2 regions of the Aeribacillus sp. FSL K6-8210 genome follow, and region 2 is predicted to be linked to the other one. Evidence: a T-box and tRNA genes for the amino acid it is inferred to sense, from the RefSeq annotation. Region 2 holds a T-box; the other holds one or more tRNA genes.
The links. A T-box is a leader RNA that pairs with one kind of tRNA and senses whether it is charged. The one in region 2 lies ahead of ileS (isoleucine--tRNA ligase), so its partner is inferred to be a tRNA-Ile.
Positions count from the first base shown of each region.

Region 1 (11,718 bases), 1.5 Mb from region 2:
ACTTTAATTCATTTAAGGATTCATAGCGATAAACTTTGTGGCTGTTTGCCATCCAATCAATAATTTCCCGATCTTTTGCATCTGAAAAAAATTCTTTTAATTCATTAGCTGTAATAGGCCTATTTTGAATTGCAATCATTTATCGTTCCCCCCTCTGTAGCCATCGTATGATTTTGATAAGTAATTGGTCCATGTAAATTCTGATATATCGTTGAAAAGAGCGTTACCGCATCAACTTTTTTACAGGAGAAAAACCTCTTATGAAATTTCGTCATTTGTATAAATTTATACTTGTATTGGAAAAATCATCACGCTATAATATTGTCTGTGACAAATGAAAAACGGGGCATTAGCTCAGTTGGGAGAGCGTCGTGCTGGCAGCGCGAAGGTCAGGGGTTCGAGCCCCCTATGCTCCATTTAAAAAACCCTTGTTGACCAAGGGTTTTATTATTTCTTCATAAAAAATGAGTTTTTTGTGATAATATTCGTCTTCAATGAAAAGATGAAGGAAAAAGCTTTTCCGTAAAGATTGTATAAATCTACTGATTGAATTTATAAATATATTTTGTGATAAAAAAAGTTTGTAAAAAATGCAAATATAAATCCGAGTGGAAACGAAAAAATGACGGACCAACCGTTCACTTTTCCGTTTTCTTCGCTTATTCTTATAGCTTCTTTATATCCATATGCAAAATGGAAAATGGATAAAAAATAAGCAATAATTAAGAAAGCCAGATCCATTTTTATCCCTCCCGCTTTTGTCTCTCTAAATTTTATATATTCATGCTTGTTCATTTTTAATACAAAAAAATAAATGCTATGGCTGCATCAGCATTCTGCTTTTATTTGTACTTGGCTGCATCGCGTCTTTTTTTAAGTTGAGGAAACTATTGTTTCGATCGATAAATTGCTTCACAGTGTCATGTTTCAATCCGGTGAAATCGTGTTTATGAAAACGGTGATGCTGACAAATGCTTGACATCGATTTTCCTTTGGCTCGTTAGATAGAAATTTTAGCGGATCACAAACAGTAAGAGGTGCTTAACAATGCGTTTGTTTGTGGTAAAATATGTTCTAACAGATAATTATTTGAATGAGTATGCTTTCGTCTACTAAATCAATTTTTGTCTAACGACATAACGACTATCAAAAATAAATCTTTTTTTATAAAAATTTATATTGCAATTAGTGGTTAATGGTGATAGAATATCAAATGTCGTTAAGATCAATGAGACATTAGTCATGAATAAAAAATTACTTTTTAAAAAAACTCTTGACATTTTGCTCTGAATAGTTGTATATTGAAAAAGTCGCTGTAAAAATACAGCGGAAAATGATCTTTGAAAACTGAACAAAACGAAAAGCGTGCCTGTTGATTCTGACAAGAGCATTTGGTGACAAACTTTTTTTGGAGAGTTTGATCCTGGCTCAGGACGAACGCTGGCGGCGTGCCTAATACATGCAAGTCGAGCGGACCGAAGGGAGCTTGCTCCTTTAGGTTAGCGGCGGACGGGTGAGTAACACGTGGGCAACCTGCCCTGCAGACTGGGATAACTTCGGGAAACCGGAGCTAATACCGGATAACACCGAAAACCGCATGGTTTTCGGTTGAAAGGCGGCTTTTAGCTGTCACTGCAGGATGGGCCCGCGGCGCATTAGCTAGTTGGTGAGGTAACGGCTCACCAAGGCGACGATGCGTAGCCGACCTGAGAGGGTGACCGGCCACACTGGGACTGAGACACGGCCCAGACTCCTACGGGAGGCAGCAGTAGGGAATCTTCCGCAATGGACGAAAGTCTGACGGAGCAACGCCGCGTGAGCGAAGAAGGTCTTCGGATCGTAAAGCTCTGTTGTCAGGGAAGAACAAGTACCGTTCGAACAGGGCGGTACCTTGACGGTACCTGACGAGGAAGCCACGGCTAACTACGTGCCAGCAGCCGCGGTAATACGTAGGTGGCAAGCGTTGTCCGGAATTATTGGGCGTAAAGCGCGCGCAGGCGGTTCCTTAAGTCTGATGTGAAATCTCGCGGCTCAACCGCGAGCGGCCATTGGAAACTGGGGAACTTGAGTGCAGGAGAGGGGAGCGGAATTCCACGTGTAGCGGTGAAATGCGTAGAGATGTGGAGGAACACCAGTGGCGAAGGCGGCTCTCTGGCCTGTAACTGACGCTGAGGCGCGAAAGCGTGGGGAGCGAACAGGATTAGATACCCTGGTAGTCCACGCCGTAAACGATGAGTGCTAAGTGTTAGAGGGTATCCACCCTTTAGTGCTGCAGCAAACGCATTAAGCACTCCGCCTGGGGAGTACGGCCGCAAGGCTGAAACTCAAAGGAATTGACGGGGACCCGCACAAGCGGTGGAGCATGTGGTTTAATTCGAAGCAACGCGAAGAACCTTACCAGGTCTTGACATCCCCTGACAACCCTAGAGATAGGGCGTTCCCCTTTCGGGGACAGGGTGACAGGTGGTGCATGGTTGTCGTCAGCTCGTGTCGTGAGATGTTGGGTTAAGTCCCGCAACGAGCGCAACCCTTGACCTTAGTTGCCAGCATTCAGTTGGGCACTCTAAGGTGACTGCCGGCTAAAAGTCGGAGGAAGGTGGGGATGACGTCAAATCATCATGCCCCTTATGACCTGGGCTACACACGTGCTACAATGGGTGGTACAAAGGGCAGCGAAACCGCGAGGTGGAGCGAATCCCAAAAAACCACTCTCAGTTCGGATTGCAGGCTGCAACTCGCCTGCATGAAGCCGGAATCGCTAGTAATCGCGGATCAGCATGCCGCGGTGAATACGTTCCCGGGTCTTGTACACACCGCCCGTCACACCACGAGAGTTTGTAACACCCGAAGTCGGTGGGGTAACCCTTACGGGAGCCAGCCGCCGAAGGTGGGACAAATGATTGGGGTGAAGTCGTAACAAGGTAGCCGTATCGGAAGGTGCGGCTGGATCACCTCCTTTCTAAGGATATATACATTGAAATAGGGTACGCTTTTCCGTTTTGTTTAGTTTTGAAGGATCATATCCTTCTTGATTGTTCTTTGAAAACTGGATAACGGAAAGACATTCACGAATAGATCGCTCATGTTAGGAAGAAACGGTTAAGTTAGAAAGGGCGCACGGTGGATGCCTTGGCACTAGGAGCCGATGAAGGACGGGACAAACACCGAAATGCTTCGGGGAGCTGTAAGTAAGCGTCGATCCGGAGATGTCCGAATGGGGGAACCCACTGCCCGTAATGGGGCAGTATCCATACCTGAATCCATAGGGTATGGAGGGCAACCCGGGGAACTGAAACATCTAAGTACCCGGAGGAAGAGAAAGCAACAGCGATTCCCTGAGTAGCGGCGAGCGAAACGGGAACAGCCCAAACCAAGAGGCGTGCCTCTTGGGGTTGTAGGACACTCGATTAAGGAGTGACAAAGGAACGGGGTAGACGAAGAGGTCTGGAAAGGCCCGTCAGAGAAGGTAACAACCCTGTAGTCGAAACTCCGTTCCCTCCCGAGTGGATCCTGAGTACGGCGGGACACGTGAAATCCCGTCGGAAGCAGGGAGGACCATCTCCCAAGGCTAAATACTCCCTAGTGACCGATAGTGAACCAGTACCGTGAGGGAAAGGTGAAAAGCACCCCGGGAGGGGAGTGAAAGAGAACCTGAAACCGTGTGCCTACAAGTAGTCAGAGCCCATTAACGGGTGATGGCGTGCCTTTTGTAGAATGAACCGGCGAGTTGCGATTTCGTGCAAGGTTAAGCCGAAAGGCGGAGCCGCAGCGAAAGCGAGTCTGAAGAGGGCGAAATAGTACGAGGTCGCAGACCCGAAACCAGGTGATCTACCCATGTCCAGGGTGAAGGCAAGGTAACACTTGCTGGAGGCCCGAACCCACGCACGTTGAAAAGTGCGGGGATGAGGTGTGGGTAGGGGTGAAATGCCAATCGAACTTGGAGATAGCTGGTTCTCTCCGAAATAGCTTTAGGGCTAGCCTCAAGGGAAGAGTCTTGGAGGTAGAGCACTGATTGGACGAGGGGCCCCCATCGGGTTACCGAATTCAGTCAAACTCCGAATGCCAATGACTTATCCTTGGGAGTCAGACTGCGAGTGATAAGATCCGTGGTCAAAAGGGAAACAGCCCAGACCGCCAGCTAAGGTCCCAAAGTATACGTTAAGTGGAAAAGGATGTGGAGCTGCTTAGACAACCAGGATGTTGGCTTAGAAGCAGCCACCATTTAAAGAGTGCGTAATAGCTCACTGGTCGAGTGGCTCTGCGCCGAAAATGTACCGGGGCTAAACGTATCACCGAAGCTGCGGGTTGACACCGTTGGTGTCAGCGGTAGGAGAGCGTTCTAAGGGCATCGAAGCCGGACCGGAAGGACCGGTGGAGCGCTTAGAAGTGAGAATGCCGGTATGAGTAGCGAAAGAGGGGTGAGAATCCCCTCCGCCGAAAGCCTAAGGTTTCCTGAGGAAGGCTCGTCCGCTCAGGGTTAGTCGGGACCTAAGCCGAGGCCGAAAGGCGTAGGTGATGGACAACAGGTTGATATTCCTGTACCACCTCCTCACCGTTTGAGCAATGGGGGGACGCAGGAGGATAGGGTAAGCGCGCGGCTGGATGTGCGCGTCCAAGCAGTTAGGGCTGGCAAGCAGGCAAATCCGCTTGCCGTGTGCTTGAGCTGTGATGGCGAGGGAAAGGAAGTACCGAAGTTCCCGATTCCACACTGCCAAGAAAAGCCTCTAGCGAGGTGAGAGGTGCCCGTACCGCAAACCGACACAGGTAGGCGAGGAGAGAATCCTAAGGTGAGCGAGAGAACTCTCGTTAAGGAACTCGGCAAAATGACCCCGTAACTTCGGGAGAAGGGGTGCTCATCAAGGTGATAAGCCATGATGAGCCGCAGTGAAAAGGCCCAGGCGACTGTTTAGCAAAAACACAGGTCTCTGCGAAACCGTAAGGTGAAGTATAGGGGCTGACGCCTGCCCGGTGCTGGAAGGTTAAGGGGAGCGCTTAAGCTGTAGCTGAAGGTGCGAACCGAAGCCCCAGTAAACGGCGGCCGTAACTATAACGGTCCTAAGGTAGCGAAATTCCTTGTCGGGTAAGTTCCGACCCGCACGAAAGGCGTAACGATCTGGGCACTGTCTCAACGAGAGACTCGGTGAAATTATAGTACCTGTGAAGATGCAGGTTACCCGCGACAGGACGGAAAGACCCCGTGGAGCTTTACTGCAGCCTGATATTGAATGTGGGTACAGCTTGTACAGGATAGGTAGGAGCCAGAGACGCGTGAGCGCCAGCTTGCGCTGAGGCGACGGTGGGATACTACCCTGGCTGTACTGACATTCTAACCCGCGCCCCTGATCGGGGCGGGAGACAGTGTCAGGTGGGCAGTTTGACTGGGGCGGTCGCCTCCTAAAAGGTAACGGAGGCGCCCAAAGGTTCCCTCAGAATGGTTGGAAATCATTCGGAGAGTGCAAAGGCAGAAGGGAGCTTGACTGCGAGACCTACAAGTCGAGCAGGGACGAAAGTCGGGCTTAGTGATCCGGTGGTTCCGCATGGAAGGGCCATCGCTCAACGGATAAAAGCTACCCCGGGGATAACAGGCTGATCTCCCCCAAGAGTCCACATCGACGGGGAGGTTTGGCACCTCGATGTCGGCTCATCGCATCCTGGGGCTGTAGTCGGTCCCAAGGGTTGGGCTGTTCGCCCATTAAAGCGGTACGCGAGCTGGGTTCAGAACGTCGTGAGACAGTTCGGTCCCTATCCGTCGCGGGCGCAGGAAATTTGAGAGGAGCTGTCCTTAGTACGAGAGGACCGGGATGGACGCACCGCTGGTGTACCAGTTGTCCCGCCAGGGGCACCGCTGGGTAGCTATGTGCGGAAGGGATAAGCGCTGAAAGCATCTAAGCGTGAAGCCCCCCTCAAGATGAGATTTCCCATCGCGAAAAGCGAGTAAGATCCCTTGAAGATGACGAGGTAGATAGGTCCGAGGTGGAAGCGTGGTGACACGTGGAGCTGACGGATACTAATCGATCGAGGACTTAACCAAGTAAGAGCATCTATTCGTGAAGGAACCGTTATCTAGTTTTGAAAGAATTATGGACTTTTATTTACTTTGCATATGTCCTCTGGTGATTTTTGAATTGGAGGATTAGCTCAGCTGGGAGAGCACTTGCCTTACAAGCAAGGGGTCGGCGGTTCGATCCCGTCATCCTCCACCATACAGTATATCGATTCAGCTCAATTGGCAAAGCACGGTCGAGATATCGTCTTTCATGCTGCTTCATCGTACCAATTGAACTTTTCCTTGGACAAGATTTCTAAGATTGGAACGACGATCAAACGACGATCAAATGAAGCAAGACTGATTATTGATTGTTGTATTCATCATGCCGGTGTAGCTCAATTGGCAGAGCAACTGAATCGTAATCAGTAGGTTGGGGGTTCGATTCCTCTCGCCGGCATCATTAAAGGTGTTGCATATTGAGCAGGAGCTTTTAGATTAGTCGTCAGAGCAACGAGCAATGCTTCGACGAACAATCAGAGAGTTGTCCCGACGCATCCAACATCCTCGAAAAGACTGGCAGAGGAAGGGACATCTGACAAATGAAAAATGGATTAGGAGAAAAAAATTTTTTATGAGCCATTAGCTCAGTCGGTAGAGCATCTGACTTTTAATCAGAGGGTCGGAGGTTCGAATCCTCCATGGCTCACCATTTTGACGCGGGTGTGGCGGAATTGGCAGACGCACTAGACTTAGGATCTAGCGCCTTACGGCGTGGGGGTTCAAGTCCCTCCACCCGCATCATATGCGGAAGTAGTTCAGTGGTAGAACACCACCTTGCCAAGGTGGGGGTCGCGGGTTCGAATCCCGTCTTCCGCTTTTCTCTGCCGGGGTGGCGGAATTGGCAGACGCACAGGACTTAAAATCCTGCGGTAGGTGACTACCGTACCGGTTCAAGTCCGGTCCTCGGCACCATATTTGCGCCCGTAGCTCAATTGGATAGAGCGTTTGACTACGGATCAAAAGGTTAGGGGTTCGACTCCTCTCGGGCGCGCCATATCGGGAAGTAGCTCAGCTTGGTAGAGCACATGGTTTGGGACCATGGGGTCGCAGGTTCGAATCCTGTCTTCCCGACCAGGGAATTTAAAGGGGCCTTAGCTCAGCTGGGAGAGCGCCTGCTTTGCACGCAGGAGGTCAGCGGTTCGATCCCGCTAGGCTCCATATTTAATTTGGCGGTGTAGCTCAGCTGGCTAGAGCGTACGGTTCATACCCGTGAGGTCGGGGGTTCGATCCCCTCCACCGCCATTTTTCGGACCTTTAGCTCAGCTGGTCAGAGCAGACGGCTCATAACCGTCCGGTCGCAGGTTCGAATCCTGCAAGGTCCACCATCTTTATTATATGGAGGAGTACCCAAGTCTGGCTGAAGGGGTCGGTCTTGAAAACCGAGAGGCGGGTCAAACCGCGCGGGGGTTCGAATCCCTCCTCCTCCGTCATTATTATCGCGGGGTGGAGCAGTCCGGTAGCTCGTCGGGCTCATAACCCGAAGGTCGCAGGTTCAAATCCTGCCCCCGCAACCAATGGTCCCGTAGTGTAGCGGTTAACATGCCTGCCTGTCACGCAGGAGATCGCGGGTTCGATTCCCGTCGGGACCGCCATTAATTATTGATTCAACAGCTGTAGGAGGAATTTTTCAAGTACAGCAGGTTGTGTCAATGAATTCTTTCTTTAATGATGGATTGTACATAATTTTTTATCGGAGTTTTACGGCTCGGTAGCTCAGTCGGTAGAGCAAAGGACTGAAAATCCTTGTGTCGGCGGTTCGATTCCGTCCCGAGCCATTGTTTTATTAATTGCGGCGACTGTGGCGAAGTGGTTAACGCACCAGATTGTGGCTCTGGCATTCGTGGGTTCGATTCCCATCAGTCGCCCCATTTGCCTATAGTAGAGATAGATAATATGGCATTGAAAATAAGTATTTATTTCTATTATCAGCTTATTATGCGGGTGTAGTTTAGTGGTAAAACCTCAGCCACGAGCAACACTTCAATGAATAATCTGCGAGTTGCCTCGACGCATTTACATCCTCGAACAATGCTGGAAGAGGAAGAGGCATGGAAAATGCGTGTTTATCATTTAAATAGAAAAATAAATATTTTCGTGCGGGTGTAGTTTAGTGGTAAAACCTCAGCCACGAGCGACACTTCAATGAATAATCTGCGAGTTGCCTCGACGCATTTACATCCTCGAACAGTGCTGGAAGAGGAAGAGGCATGGAAAATGCGTGTTTATCATTTAAATAGAAAAATAAATATTTTCGCGCGGGTGTAGTTTAGTGGTAAAACCTCAGCCTTCCAAGCTGATGTCGTGGGTTCGATTCCCATCACCCGCTTAATATGGGCTTGTAGCTCAGCTGGTTAGAGCGCACGCCTGATAAGCGTGAGGTCGGTGGTTCAAGTCCACTCAGGCCCATTGCTATTTTTTTAGCAGCCTAGTTGGGCAATTGACATTGCTGCAATTGTCAGTCAAAAGCTGTTCTATTTGGCAAAATGCCTTAAATTTTTTTTATATTCCGCAGTAGCTCAGTGGTAGAGCATTCGGCTGTTAACCGAACGGTCGCAGGTTCGAATCCTGCCTGCGGAGTCATTTCGAAATCAAAAAAAAGCGTTGCAGTTTGCAACGCTTTTTTTGTCTTCGTGCGCCCGGCATGTACATGAACTATAGGGTGTAAGTCCCGAACCCCGAAGACAGAAGTAGAGGTTAGCCAAGAGCAAGGGTGTCCGTGGTGACGCGGAATCTGAAGGAAGCTGGAGGCAAAACACCGGTCCGAGGAACACGAACCTCATATAAGGCTAGGTATGATTGAGTGAGTTTGCGAAACAAAACAAAGCTCTTTCTGTCGAAGGTCATATCGAGTAAATGAGGCGGATAGATGGTGTGAAAGTGCATGTACTTACCCGGGGAGATCTGGCTGGCACGCCAAGTAACCTTGGTAACCTATCTAGTGATAGATAACTGAACAGTCAGAAGTCAGCAGAAGTCATAGTACTCTTTCAAGCTCGAGATGGAAGAGGAAGGACTGAACAATTAAGGAGAACGAATCGCTAGGCGTTCACCTTCTGTGTGGAAGCAGACAATCCGATAGGACTTACTTGAAGGAGGAAGTGGTGAATCCCACGGGGGACTTCAAGAGGGTGGAGCAGAAGATGGCACAAATAGAAGAATTCGTTCACGTGGAGAGGATATCAATGTTGATGGAAATGATTTTGTCACGGGAAAATCTCCTGGCGGCACTGAAACGAGTCGAACAGAATAAAGGAGGTCACGGAGTAGATGGCATGTCCGTAAAAGACCTACGAAGACACCTCTACGAAAATTGGGACTCCATTCGACAGTCGTTGAGAGAAGGAACCTACAAGCCCTTACCCGTCCGTCGAGTCGAAATCCCGAAACCGAACGGTGGAGTAAGACTTCTAGGGATCCCTACCGTGACGGATCGTTTCATCCAACAAGCGATTGCCCAAGTGTTGACGAAAATCTTTGATCCGACCTTCTCGAACCATAGCTATGGTTTCCGACCAGGTAGAAGGGGACATGATGCGGTTAGGGAAGCAAAGGGTTATATCAAAGAAGGATATCGTTGGGTAGTCGATATAGACCTAGAGAAATTCTTTGACAAGGTGAATCACGACAAACTGATGGGGATCTTGGCGAAAACGATCAAAGATCGAATTCTACTGAAGGTAATTCGCCGGTATCTTCAATCAGGCGTGATGATCAATGGAGTGGTAATGGAAACGGACATGGGAACGCCTCAAGGCGGCCCGCTTAGTCCACTTTTATCAAACATCATGCTTCATGAATTGGATAAAGAGCTTGAGAAACGTGGACATAAGTTTGTTCGGTATGCGGATGACTGTAACATCTATGTGAAAACAAAGAAAGCAGGAATTCGTGTCATGAACTCCATTACGAACTTTATAGAGAAGGAGTTAAAGCTCAAGGTAAATAAAGAGAAATCGGCGGTAGACCGTCCTTGGAAACGGAAGTTTCTCGGTTTCAGCTTCACACTCAATAAGACTCCAAAGGTACGGATTGCGAACGAAAGTGTGAAACGTTTGAAGAACAAGATCCGTGAAATTACATCAAGGTCGAAACCGTATCCAATGGAGAAAAGGATTGAGAAACTGAATAAGTATTTAATGGGATGGTGCGGATATTTTGCCTTGGCAGAAACACCAAGTAAGTTCAAAGAATTTGATGAATGGATTAGACGAAGGCTTCGGATGTGTTTGTGGAAAGAATGGAAAACCCCGAAAACAAGAATTCGGAAACTCAGAGGATTAGAAGTTCCAAGCCATAAAGCATTCGAATGGGGCAATACACGCAAGAAATATTGGCGGATTGCCTGCAGTCCCATCCTACACAAAACCCTCGACAACTCCTATTGGAAGCGTCGAGGGTTAAGAAGTCTATTCGAAAGATATCAAGCACTACGTCATACTTAATTGAACCGCCGTATACCGAACGGTACGTACGGTGGTGTGAGAGGTCGGGGGTTAGTCACCCCCTCCTACTCGATTTGTAATTTTAATCATTTTTCGTATATGGTTCTTTTTCTGTTAATGGAAGATCTCCCCATAAAACTGTTAAATCCTCTTCATCAAGCATTTTTTCATATCGTTTATGTTCATGTGACGGATAGACGTTTACGTTTTTTCCCTCAATATCTGTATAAATGAAGTTTTCAATATCTTCAATATATCCAATTTCATCATCGGAATTATACATATCTCCGTACGATAACGGTGGAGTTCTTACATCTTGCGGTGTTTCTGACGTTCCGTATTCGATAACATCTTGAAAATAATCATACGGTTCAGTAACAGCGGTATTTTCATGGTCGATTTGAGAGGATCCGTGAAAAGTCGCATCAAGTATTTCTTCCTCTACAGGTCTTTCATGAGAAATCGTTTGAACTAGAGTATGTTCTTTGCATGTTTTGGCTGTCGGTATGGCTTTGAGACGGTCTTCATCAATTTTTTTTCCGCAGACGGAACAAGTACCGTAAGTACCCTCATGAATTCTTTCTAATGCTTCAACGATCTCTTCATATTCTTTTTCTAAATGTTTATTTAATGCTAAATCTTTTTCTCTTTCATACAGTTCGGTCGCATCGTCTCCGGGGTGATTGTCGTAGCTGGAAAGCTCTCCAGTTGATTCATGGTCCAGCCCTTTTTCCAATTGAAAATGATCGTTATTATCCCAACGTTTTTCAATCTCATTTTTCATGAATATTAATTGCTTTTGAAATTCCTTTAATTTTTTTTCGTCCATGTCCATATGAAAGACACCTTCTTTTTTAGAATCTAAAGCTATTTTGGACGAAAAGGAATAAATTATAACTTTAAAATCATGAAAAAAATTCACCTTTGCAGCCATAAATTTCATCATCATTTTAAAACATGTCAGGAAAGGATTGCTGCTTCCACGCCTTTTTTAACGCTATGCTTTGAAGCTGATGGCACTTGAAAGGCTACCACAACATCATTCGGCTGAGAAACAGGCTGGCTATCCGATAAAGAGGCTGTGACCTATCGAGATGTTTTTTCAGGACAAAATATTTGCTCAGCATATTGAAATTGCGAGTGGATGATACAGAACAAATTTCACAGTAAAGCTTAATAAAAAAACACGATAGTAAACATACTATCGTGTTACTGAGATATGATGGT
Region 1 covers NZ_CP150172.1:914,600-926,317, forward strand. The annotation lists gene NSQ41_RS04520 (protein-glutamine gamma-glutamyltransferase) at 1-139, opposite strand, end outside; tRNA gene NSQ41_RS04525 (tRNA-Ala) at 344-416, shown strand; gene NSQ41_RS04530 (hypothetical protein) at 553-741, opposite strand; rRNA gene NSQ41_RS04535 (16S ribosomal RNA) at 1,406-2,959, shown strand; rRNA gene NSQ41_RS04540 (23S ribosomal RNA) at 3,098-6,031, shown strand; tRNA gene NSQ41_RS04545 (tRNA-Val) at 6,128-6,203, shown strand; tRNA gene NSQ41_RS04550 (tRNA-Thr) at 6,374-6,446, shown strand; tRNA gene NSQ41_RS04555 (tRNA-Lys) at 6,623-6,698, shown strand; tRNA gene NSQ41_RS04560 (tRNA-Leu) at 6,706-6,787, shown strand; tRNA gene NSQ41_RS04565 (tRNA-Gly) at 6,794-6,865, shown strand; tRNA gene NSQ41_RS04570 (tRNA-Leu) at 6,873-6,961, shown strand; tRNA gene NSQ41_RS04575 (tRNA-Arg) at 6,967-7,043, shown strand; tRNA gene NSQ41_RS04580 (tRNA-Pro) at 7,047-7,123, shown strand; tRNA gene NSQ41_RS04585 (tRNA-Ala) at 7,135-7,207, shown strand; tRNA gene NSQ41_RS04590 (tRNA-Met) at 7,218-7,291, shown strand; tRNA gene NSQ41_RS04595 (tRNA-Ile) at 7,298-7,374, shown strand; tRNA gene NSQ41_RS04600 (tRNA-Ser) at 7,387-7,476, shown strand; tRNA gene NSQ41_RS04605 (tRNA-Met) at 7,487-7,563, shown strand; tRNA gene NSQ41_RS04610 (tRNA-Asp) at 7,566-7,641, shown strand; tRNA gene NSQ41_RS04615 (tRNA-Phe) at 7,752-7,824, shown strand; tRNA gene NSQ41_RS04620 (tRNA-His) at 7,842-7,917, shown strand; tRNA gene NSQ41_RS04625 (tRNA-Gly) at 8,305-8,375, shown strand; tRNA gene NSQ41_RS04630 (tRNA-Ile) at 8,382-8,455, shown strand; tRNA gene NSQ41_RS04635 (tRNA-Asn) at 8,555-8,626, shown strand; gene ltrA (group II intron reverse transcriptase/maturase) at 9,232-10,491, shown strand; gene NSQ41_RS04645 (TraR/DksA C4-type zinc finger protein) at 10,574-11,326, opposite strand; gene NSQ41_RS04650 (1,4-dihydroxy-2-naphthoate polyprenyltransferase) at 11,701-11,718, opposite strand, start outside.
Region 1: it has a tRNA-Ile gene. The T-box ahead of ileS (isoleucine--tRNA ligase) is inferred to sense a tRNA for this amino acid. The anticodon was not compared.

Region 2 (11,718 bases):
GCTTTTTTGGCGTCTCTGACGGCTCTGACAGATTCTTTTGAACTAATATGGCACACGTGGTAATGGCAGCCGCTAGCTTCTGCCAGCAGAACATCTCTTGCAATTTGAACGGACTCACATACAGATGGAATGCCGGATATACCGTGATTTTTTGCAAAAACTCCATCATGGAAGGATCCGCCGTTGATAAGGGTATTGTCTTCACAATGCGCGACAATTGAATATCCTTTCTCCGCCGCTTTTTTCATTGCCTGAAACATCATGCCGGCCGACTGGACACCTACGCCATCGTCCGTAAAGGCAAAAGCACCTTCCTCTTTTAATGCATCAAAATCCGTTAATTCGCTTCCGCTTTGCCCAAGTGTGATCGCTGCATAAGGAAGAACGCGAACCTTTGCTGTTTCTTTAATTCGCTTTTGTAAATTGATCATTTTTTCTTTCGTATCAATAGGCGGCTTCGTATTAGGCATGGAGGCAACGGTTGTAAAGCCGCCCTTCGCTGCAGCCAGCGTGCCGGTGGCAATCGTCTCTTTCGCTTCTCCACCCGGTTCACGCAGATGAACGTGAAGATCGATGAATCCATGGGAAAGAAGCTTTCCGTTGCAATCGATCACGTCTCCCGCTCCATCAGCTATCTCTTCCGATATTTGTTTGACTATTCCGTTTTCCACAAGAACATCCCGTTTTGTCAATTCGCCTTCCTCTGTTAACAATTGCGCATTTTTAAATAGAATGGACATGTTTCTTCTCTCCCCCTTGTGCTTTACTTTCAATCGCCTGTTTTATAACTGCCATGCGGACAAATACACCGTTTTCCATCTGTTTAAAAATTCGCGATCGGCTGCACTCTACTAAATCTCCGTCGATTTCAACTCCTCTGTTGACCGGTGCAGGGTGCATAATAATCGCATGGTCCTTCATCATTTTTTCCCGTTCCTTTGTCAATCCGTACTGCTCCAAATATTGATCAGCTGTCCATTTTTCGCTGTGGCGTTCATGCTGGATTCTTAAGAGCATCACAACATCTGACATTTCGATTGCTTCATTGATCGATACGTATGTACCGTATGGATTGGTGTCGTCCCGAAATTTTTCAGGTCCAGAGAACAATACGGTTGCCCCGAGCCTTGTCAGCACTTCTGCATCAGATCTTGCTACACGGCTGTGGCGAATGTCACCGATGATGGAAACCGTCAATCCGTTAAAACTCCCAAACTCTTCACGAATTGTCATCAAATCGAGCAAACATTGCGTTGGATGGTGTCCGCACCCATCGCCAGCATTTAATATGGATACTTGGACACGGCCGATCAGCTCGTCAAAATACCGATCCTCGGGATGTCGGATGACGACTGCCTCGACACCGATTGATTCTAAAGTTTTTACAGTATCGTACAACGATTCTCCTTTTTGAATGCTTGAAGAAGCTCCATCCACATTTAAAATGTCAAGTCCAAGTTTTTTTTCAGCAGCTTCAAAACTAAACCTCGTCCTCGTACTCGGCTCAAAAAACAAGTTGGCGATAAATGTTTGTTCTCCGACTTTCCATCGTTTTCCCATTTTAAAGTGTTCCGCTTCATCCAAAATGGCAATAATCTCTTCAGTTGACAGCGTGCTCATGGTCACTAAATGTTTCATCGCTTTCTTCCCCTTTCCTTTAAATAAAAGCGATTGACGTTTGAATTTTAAAAAAAATACCCTGCCAAGGCATGACAGGGTGTAAGCAAATGGCGAAGCTTGATTTGTCTCACACACCCTTGAAAGCCTCTCTGGACTTTTTTAAAAGGTGATTGCTACGCTACAGAATCTTCTTCATTTGTGTCAAAAATATGTTCTTCTTTTTTTCCTGGGAGCACAAAGTTTAAAATGACGCCAATGATTGCAGCTAATGCCATTCCGTGTAATTCGAAGCTTTCACCGAACTTAATCATTGCTTCGCCAATTCCTATTACTAAGATGACGGAAGTGATAATTAAGTTTCTTTTTTCGTTCAGATCAACTTTATGCTCAATCATCATTCTTAATCCTGAAGATGCGATGATCCCGAAGAGAAGTATTGAAACGCCTCCCATTACTGGAGTTGGAATCGAACTGATCAAGGCTGATATTTTTCCAATAAAGCCAAACAAGATTGCGAATAGAGCTGCACCGGCAATGACATAAACGCTGTAAATTCTTGTAATCGCCAATACGCCGATATTTTCGCCATATGTCGTGTTCGGCGGTCCACCGATAAGAGATGCAATCATGGTTGCCGCTCCGTCGCCGAGAATGGAACGGGCAAGTCCAGGGTCTTTGATTAAATCTTTTCCGATTACTTGGCTTAGCAGCATTTGGTGACCGATATGCTCGGATAATGTCACCACTGCGACTGGAACCATCAGCAGAATGATTTCAGATGTAATGTGAGGTGTATAATCAACAAATGGAATGATAAAGTTCGGGAGCTGAAACCATTTGGCTTCCGCCACTTTTTGAAAGTCGACAATGCCGATTATAAGCGAGTATACATATCCGCCGAAAATTCCGATTAATACAGGGATTAGGTTAAAAAATCCTTTAAAAAATGCCATTGTTATAATGGTGATCAGAAGCGTAACAAGACCTGCTGAAAAGTGAAGCAAGCTGTAATGTCCTTTAGGATCGTTCATGGCCATACTCACAGCTGTTGATGCAAGGCCAAGTCCGATTACCATAATTACTGGACCGACGACAACAGTTGGAAGTAATTTCATAATCCATTTATATCCTGTCTGTTTGATGATAAGTGCGACAACTCCGTAAACTAAACCTGCCAAAAAGCTGCCGATCATCGCCGCTCCTACACCGCCGGCAGCTTTAGCCGCAATTAACGGTGTGATGAAGGCAAAGGAGGAGCCGACATATGCCGGCACTTTTCCTTTTGTGATCAAAATAAATGCGAGTGTGCCGAGACCGCTGGAAATCAAGGCAACAGAAGGATCAATTTTGACTAAAAACGGTACGAGAATCGTTGCTCCAAACATGGCAAATAAATGTTGGAAGCTTAGGGCGAGCCATGTGATAAAATCAGGTTTATCATGAACATCTAGTATAATATTTCTTTTCATGTTTTTTCCTCCTTATGGAATTTGCAATCGAGTAGGAGGGAGCGATTAACTCCCGTCCTCTCACACCACCGTACGTACGGTTCCGTATACGGCGGTTCAATTAAGATGATTGACGCAAGTCTTTATAACTTCCGTGAATAGCTGTTCTCTTTATGCCAGTGGTCACTCCACCCTCCAAGAGGTCTCCCACGGGATTCACCGCTTCCTTCCTCAAGTGAGGTACTACGTTTTCTGTGTTCATCATGACTCACTGAATGCCAAGGGCTATTCTCTCTTAATTGTTCGGTCCTTCTTAGTTGTTCTAGACCAACTAATACTATGACCTCTGCTGACTTCTGACGGTTCAGCTACTTATCACTAAGTAGGTTATGAAGCGCATTTCACCTATCCGCCAGACCTCCCCGGGTAAGTACATGCACTTTCACACCATCTATCCGCCTCATTTACTCGATATGACCTTCGACAGAAAGAGCTTTGTTTTGTTTGGCAAACTCACTCAATCATACCTAGCCTTATATGAGGTTCGTGTTCCTCGGACCGGTGTTTTGCCTCCAGCTTCCTTCAGATTCCGCGTCACCACGGACACCCTTGCTCTTGGCTAACCTCTACTTCTGTCTTCGGGGTTCGGGACTTACACCCTATAGTTCATGTACATGCCGGGCGCACCAAAAAAACCTCTTTGGCCGATGAGGCACAAAGAGGTTTTGCCAAAGTGCATACAAATAGCGTATACACCTTTCGGACCCCTTTGCAGCCTCACGGGACTGCTATTAAAAGGGACATCTATTCATTTTCATAAATGGATACTTTTTCTTTTTCATCTACTTCCAAAAGCTGTACAACAATTTTTTCTGATTTTGAAGTAGGTATGTTTTTCCCGACATAATCCGCTCGGATCGGCAGTTCGCGATGGCCGCGGTCAACAAGTACAGCTAGCTGGATTTGCGCTGGCCTGCCGTAGTCAACAATGGCATCCATCGCTGCCCGTACCGTTCTTCCCGTGTAAAGGACATCGTCTACTAAAATGACTTTTCGATTGTTAATATCGATCGGGATATCTGAACCTTTAACGAGCGGTTCACCGCTTTCTGTTTTTTGTGTTAAATCATCCCGGTAAAAAGTAATGTCAAGGTTGCCGACAGGTATCTCTTTTCCTTCAATGTCCTCTATTCTTTTTGCAAGACGTTTGGCTAGATAAATTCCCCTTGTCTTGATTCCGACCAAAACACAATTATCTATACCTTTATTGTGTTCGATAATTTCGTGGGCTATTCTAGTTAGCGCCCTTCTGATCGCCTGCTCATCTAAAACAACCGCTTTTTCCGGCATGCTCATCACCTCAAATTTCGGTTAAAAAAACCTCTCATCCTGAGGATGAGAGGTTTTGTGCATAGCTCACCTATTGCCATACGATTCCTTCTCAGCCTCACGGGACTGCAGTTAAAGGATGCTGTATTGTCTAAACGTATTATGACAGAGCAGCTCGTAAATGTCAACGATCATTTCTTAACATTTGCAAAATCTTTTCGAATTCTTCCGGGAGCGATGCTTCAAACTTCAAAAACTCTTTTGTTCTTGGATGCTCAAAACCAAGTACGCCTGCATGAAGAGCCTGTCCATGAATCGGAAGTGTTTTTTTCGGTCCATATTTTGGATCGCCGGCTAGCGGAAAACCGATATATTTCATATGCACGCGGATTTGATGCGTTCTTCCGGTTTCCAGTCGACATTCAATATATGTATAATCCGAAAATCGTTCCAGCACATGAAAATGGGTGACAGCTTCTTTACTGTTTGTTTTTGTTACCGTCATTTTTTGCCGATCCTTTGGATCCCTGCCGATCGGAGCATCAATTGTGGCATGATCGTGCGGAATTACCCCGTGTACAATCGCCTTATATCTCCTTTCAACCCTCTTTTCCATTAATTGATTTGCTAATGATTCATGAGCGTAATCATTTTTGGCAACCATTAATAAACCTGAAGTATCTTTATCAATCCGGTGAACAATTCCCGGACGAAGGACTCCGTTAATTCCGGACAAATCTTTACAATGATATAAAAGACCGTTCACAAGTGTTCCTGAAGTGTGTCCCGGCGCTGGATGGACGACCATCCCACGCGGTTTATTGACAACGATGACATCTTCATCCTCATAGTATATATCAAGCTCCATCGGCTCAGGCTTGACATCCAGCTCTTCCGGTTCTGGAACAGATACAGTGATGACATCACCAATTTGGCACTTGTAATTGGCCTTCACCGATTTTTCATTTACTGAAACAACCCCGTCCTTGATCCAATTTTGGACCAACGTTCTTGACCAATTCTCATCTTTATTGGCCAAAAATTTATCTATTCGTTCATGTTCCTCTTTTTCCGTCACAACAAAAGTAAATTGCTCCATTTTCTACTCCTTTTGCTTCTTTTCTTCAAAAAACAGAAAATATATGAAAAGTAAAATAACACCGATTGTTAAAGATGAATCGGCAATATTAAAAATTGGAAAATTATAACCGAAAATATATGTATGGATAAAGTCCACCACCTCTTTGCGGAAAAGGCGGTCAATAAAATTCCCAATCGCTCCGCCGAGCATTAAGCTGAGAGCAACCCCCAGCATTGCATTTTGTTTCGCATATTTTTGCATATAATAAATAATCGCTACGACAACAATAATGGTAATCACATAAAAGAACACCATCTGGTTTTGCAATATTCCCCAAGCCGCTCCTTTATTGCGGTGAGACGTTATGTATAAAAATCCGTTGATAATTTCAATGCTTTCGCCAATTTCCATATTTTTTACGATCAGCCATTTTGTCCATTGGTCGAGAGCGATGACAAATAATGCAATCAAATATTTAAGCACACTGCGTTCCTCCACTCACTGGCAAGTTTCCATCAAATTTTAGCACATTTTTTGACAAACAGTAAAGAAGGGGAACAAGCAAAAAAGTGAAGCTTGTTCACTTCACTTCTTAATGATATTCTAGTGTTTTTTTTAAATATGATTTCATATTGAGAAAATCATGAATCGTTCTGGCTGTCGGAATTTGTGCCAATTGTTCGAGCGGCAATTTTTGCAATGTTTCTTCACATATGCCATAAAGTCCATATTCCATTTTTTCCAATGCAAGCTCAACATCGTTGAGCTCATTTTTTACATCCCGGATAAAAATCGGGTCATCCAATTGACTTTTGGCGAGCCGCGCATTAAGTTCGTCCTTCATTAACGTTAATTCGTCTTTGATTTGATCGAGCGGATTCATTATTAAAACCCCCTCGTCTGTTTTGTATTTATATTGTAACCGCCGCACTGCCTCCTATCACATTCAAGTTTTTCCACACACGTTAATAGCGGCTTGGAAATGATTCACACTTTAAAAGCTAAAAAGCTGAATTCTTCTTTCAATTTTGAGCAAAGTATTCATTTTTGAAAAAGCATCCGAGAAAACTTTTCCAATTGACTATGACGGATTTCAATGAAAGATCGTTCTTTTTATGACACTTCTTTATGAGGAAGCATTGCTAAATGAAAAAACTCCCTGTTTGCACAGGGAGCTGATAAAACTAAGCTAAATGGCTGTAGTGATCTTTCACAATGCTTGCACATCTTTTGCACAGTGTCGGATGGTCTTGATCAGTGCCTATATCTGTTGAAACAACCCAACATCTTTCACAAGTTTCACCATCCGCTTGCTTCACAATTATTTTGATGCTATCAAATGTTTGCGCTTCTTCTGGAGCATCTTTGTAATCACCGGCAATTTCTAACTGGGAAACAATAAACAGCTGTTTTAAGTCTTCTTGTATTGAATTGAACAATTCTTTTATTTCTTCGTTCGGATAAAGGATGAGAGCAGCATTTAACGATTTGCCGATCACTTTTTCATTTCGGGCAATTTCCAGGGCCTTTAATACATCATCTCGAACTGACATAAACTGATCCCATTTCGCTTCAATCTCTTTGCTGCCTTCAATCTCTACAGCTTCCGGCATATCGACAAGCTGTACGCTCTTTTCTTCGACTGATTCAATATGTCCCCATACTTCTTCTGTTGTATGCGGCAAAATCGGTGTCATCAGCTTTACAAGAGCAAGAAGCGCTTCATATAAAACCGTTTGGATAGAGCGTCGATTATGGCTGTCAGCAGCCTCAATATACAGAATGTCTTTTGCAAAATCAAGATAAAATGAGCTTAGCTCAATCGTACAGAAATTGTGAACGTCATGATAGATGGATGCAAAATCATATTCTTCATATGCTTTTCGCACTTTGGCAATTAGTTTATTCAGTTTAATGAGAATATAGCGATCCACTTCTCTTAATTTTTCTACAGAAACACGATGCTGATTTGGATCAAAATCAAACAAATTTCCTAACAAGAAACGGTACGTGTTGCGAATTTTCCGATATACTTCAGATACTTGTTTTAAGATTGCATCAGAGACGCGAACATCCGATTGATAATCAACTGATGCTACCCATAGACGAAGAATATCTGCTCCAAACTGTTCCGTCACTTTGGCAGGAACAACAACATTTCCTAACGATTTGCTCATTTTCCGTCCTTCGCCGTCCAGCGCAAATCCATGGCTTAAAACGCCTTTATATGGAGCTTTTCCGGTGACAGCAACTGCTGTAGACAGCGATGAATTAAACCAGCCGCGATATTGGTCAGAGCCTTCTAAATAAAGATCAGCAGGACGCTGCAAATCTTCCCGTTCAACTAAAACTGCTTGATGAGAAGAGCCTGAATCGAACCAAACGTCCATAATGTCTGTTTCTTTTGTAAAAATGCCGTTCGGGCTTGAAGGGTGTGTAAATCCTTCTGGAAGCAGGTCTTTTGCTTCGCGTTCAAACCAAACGTTCGAGCCGTGCTCGCGGAACAGTTTTGCCACATGTTCAATCGTTTCATCTGTTATGATCGGCTCCCCATTTTCACCATAAAACACTGGAATTGGCACGCCCCATGCCCGCTGACGGGAAATACACCAATCGCTTCGATCGCGGATCATGTTATGAATGCGAATTTCTCCCCAATTAGGGATCCATTTCGTTTCTTTAATTGCTTGCAGCAATTCGTCTCGAAAATCTTTAATGGACGCAAACCATTGCGCTGTTGCTCTGAAAATCGTTGGTTTCTTTGTCCTCCAGTCATGTGGATAGGAGTGAGTAATAAATGAAAGCTTTAGCAATGCCCCTACTTCTTCTAATTTTTCCGTTATTTTTTTATTTGCGTCATCATAAAACAATCCTTCGAACCCTGGAGCTTCTTCTGTCATGTACCCTCTTTCGTCGACAGGACATAATACGCCTAGGTTATATTTTTGTCCGACGACAAAATCGTCTTCCCCATGGCCTGGCGCTGTATGGACGCATCCTGTACCAGCGTCGGTCGTTACATGTTCGCCAAGGATCACTAATGAATCGCGGTCATAGAACGGGTGTTTCGCAACCACATATTCCAGCTCTTTGCCTTTAAACGATTTCACTACTTCATATTCTGTCCAGTCCAGCTCTTTTGCCACTTCTTCGAGCAGGGCAGATGCGATCACAAACTTGTCAGCTCCAACCTTCACTACAGAATATTCCAAATCAGGATGAACAGCAATTCCTAAGTTTGCAGGGATAGTCCACGGAGTAGTCGTCCAAATGACGATTTTTTCTCCATCTGTTAATATATTTTTTCCGTCCTTTATTTCAAATGCAACATAAATAGAAGGCGAGCGTTTGTCATAATATTCAATTTCCGCCTCTGCCAAGGCAGATTCGCTCGATGGAGACCAATAAACCGGCTTCAAGCCTTTATAAATATATCCCTTTTTTGCCATTTCTCCAAAGACGCGAATTTGCTGGGCTTCATATTCTGGTTTCAAGGTGACATATGGATTTTTCCAGTCGCCTCGAATTCCAAGGCGTTTAAATTGCACGCGCTGGCGCTCAATTTGCTCCCATGCATATTGCTCGCAATGTTTTCGAAACTGCGCGACATCCATCTCTTTTCGATTGATTTTTTGTTTCTTCAAAAGTGCTGTTTCAATTGGCAGACCGTGCGTATCCCATCCTGGAACATACGGTGCGCAATATCCGCTCATGGATTTATAACGGACAATAATGTCTTTTAAAATTTTGTTTAAGGCATGCCCCATATGAATATCCCCGTTTGCGAACGGCGGACCATCATGTAATATGAAAAGAGGCCGTCCTTTCGTGCGCTCCTGCACTTTTTCATAAATATCCATCTCTTCCCATTTTTTCTGGATCTCAGGTTCTTTTTTCGGAAGGTTTCCTCTCATTGGAAAGTCTGTTTTCGGCATTCGTAACGTCTCTTTATAATCCATTCCCATTCCTCCACATAATATTTGTTCACTAAAATAAAAAAACTCCTCATCCCTAAGGGACGAGGAGGAATCTCGCGGTACCACCCTTTTAGATGCGCACAAATCATGCACATCCACTCATAAACATAACGGACTTGGCCGCCACAGCCTACTAGCATGTTTCAGCTATGGACTCAAGGGTGATGTTCATCCTTTCGCCTTTACCCGGGCTTCCACCGTCCCCGGTTCGCTGTCATAAAGGGCTTGAAAGGACTACTGTCCCTCTCATTGTTTTGTCATATTCCGTTTTATTTTCGTATTATATGAAATCACGAACAAAAAAGTCAAGTTATACTTTCGGTTCTTCCGCTTCTTCTCCTAAGATTGGCTCGACATTGTATTCCATTAAGTGATCCCAATCATCATTTTTTAGCAGATCAAGCTGTGCTTCGATGAGCATTTGAAAACGGGTGCGGAATACTTTTGACTGCTTTTTCATCTCTTCGATTTCCATTGCAATTTTATGCGATTTAGCAAGTGCTTCATTGATGATTCTGTCAGCATTTTTTTCCGCTTCTTTAATGATCAGCTTCGCTTCCTTTTGAGCGTTTCTTTTCACATCTTCCGCAGCTTCCTGCGCAACTAAAATCGATTTATTTAACGTTTCTTCTATATTTGTAAAGTGATTCAGCTTCTCGGTTAATTCCTTCACCTTTAATTCCAATTCTTTCTTTTCGCGGATGACCATTTCATAATCTTTAATCACTTGATCTAAAAACTCATTTACTTCATCTTCATCATAGCCGCGAAAGCCTTTTGTAAATTCCTTGTTATGAATATCCAGCGGGGTTAAAGGCACAAATTCCACCTCCATATGTATGTTTTTCGCAAAACACTAATCCAATTATAAACGATTTTTCGACAGAATGGGCAAAAATCTTTCCATTTGTAATATTATTTTTGTATTCCGATCTTAATGCGCCACTTATCTTTTCTTGTTTTCCCTTCAATTGCCAAAACTTTGCTTCTTCCGAATCCTCGGACAGATAACACATCATCTTCCGCAATTTCAAAATGAGCATCCTCAACAATTTTCCAATTGACTTTGACAAGACTATTTTCAATAAGCGATTTTATTTTTTGCCGAGATTGGTGATAAACATTTGCTAGAACAGCATCGAGCCGAAGCGAAGAAACGGTGATCAAAGAAATATCCATTTCTTCTTCATGAGAAAACACATCTTCGAATGGAATCTGTTTCAAACGAACGGAAATCTTTCCAATTTTATTCCAGTTCAGCTGCAGAAAATTGGCAATTTCTTGCGCAACCATGACTTGCACCGTTTCATCATGAATGATAATGTCGCCGAACTTGCTCCGTTTTAAGCCGAGCGACATAAGCGATCCAAGCACTTCGCGATGTGATAATGTTACGAATTTTTTCGGGAACATGATTTCAAATGCGAACATTGAAAAATCATCTAATGTCGGTTGAATATAGTCAGGGTAAAAAAAAGCCCGCTTTCTTTCAGCATTTTTATAGCCTCCGAAAAATTGCACGTGAACATCCGGATTTTCACCGATCAATGTCTTAATGATTTTCTGTTCCCGCGGATCTAAAAAATCGGTCAATTTTGGCCGATATTGCTCAGTCACAATTTGTTTCCATCCAAAGACTTTGTCAATGAACTCCCTTTCTTCTTTGCGAAAATGCTGATAAACACTCTCCATAAGAGACAACTCCAATTATGATATGAAAAGAGCCGATTGGCATACAAAACAATTCGAATGTCAATCGGCGAATGAATTTTATGAAATCATACTAAAAAGAGCATACAGCCCATAATCTGCAAAATGCAGGGCAATCAATGCAACAATAGGAGATACATCAATCATCCCTAATGGAGGAATGATTCTTCTAAACGGTTCTAAATAAGGCTCACATATAGCCGCTAAAAATTGTCCAATGGACGTTTCCCTTGCATTCGGAAACCAAGACATCAAAATATAAATGATAATCGCATAGGAATAAATATCGAGCAAAAAACTTAATATGTTATATATTGTCCCCATCAATCATTTCTACCACCTTTTATTTTCATCATCTGCCATGAAATCGGAAATGGAGCCGGCGACATCTACGTTATCTGGGGTACATAAAAATATGTTTGTTCCAACACGCTGGATGTCTCCGCCAATCGCATAAACAGTGCCGCTTAAAAAATCAACAATTCTTTTTGCCTGATCATGCCCGATCCGCTGCAAATTGACAATGCATGAACGGCGGTTTTTCAGATGATCA
Region 2 covers NZ_CP150172.1:2,382,550-2,394,267, forward strand. The annotation lists gene NSQ41_RS11370 (dihydroorotase) at 1-740, opposite strand, end outside; gene NSQ41_RS11375 (aspartate carbamoyltransferase catalytic subunit) at 724-1,638, opposite strand; gene NSQ41_RS11380 (solute carrier family 23 protein) at 1,794-3,089, opposite strand; gene pyrR (bifunctional pyr operon transcriptional regulator/uracil phosphoribosyltransferase PyrR) at 3,873-4,418, opposite strand; gene NSQ41_RS11390 (RluA family pseudouridine synthase) at 4,582-5,496, opposite strand; gene lspA (signal peptidase II) at 5,500-5,976, opposite strand; gene NSQ41_RS11400 (molecular chaperone DnaK) at 6,071-6,409, opposite strand; gene ileS (isoleucine--tRNA ligase) at 6,663-9,437, opposite strand; T-box leader at 9,490-9,714, opposite strand; gene NSQ41_RS11410 (DivIVA domain-containing protein) at 9,766-10,275, opposite strand; gene NSQ41_RS11415 (RNA-binding protein) at 10,371-11,147, opposite strand; gene NSQ41_RS11420 (YggT family protein) at 11,226-11,489, opposite strand; gene NSQ41_RS11425 (cell division protein SepF) at 11,499-11,718, opposite strand, start outside.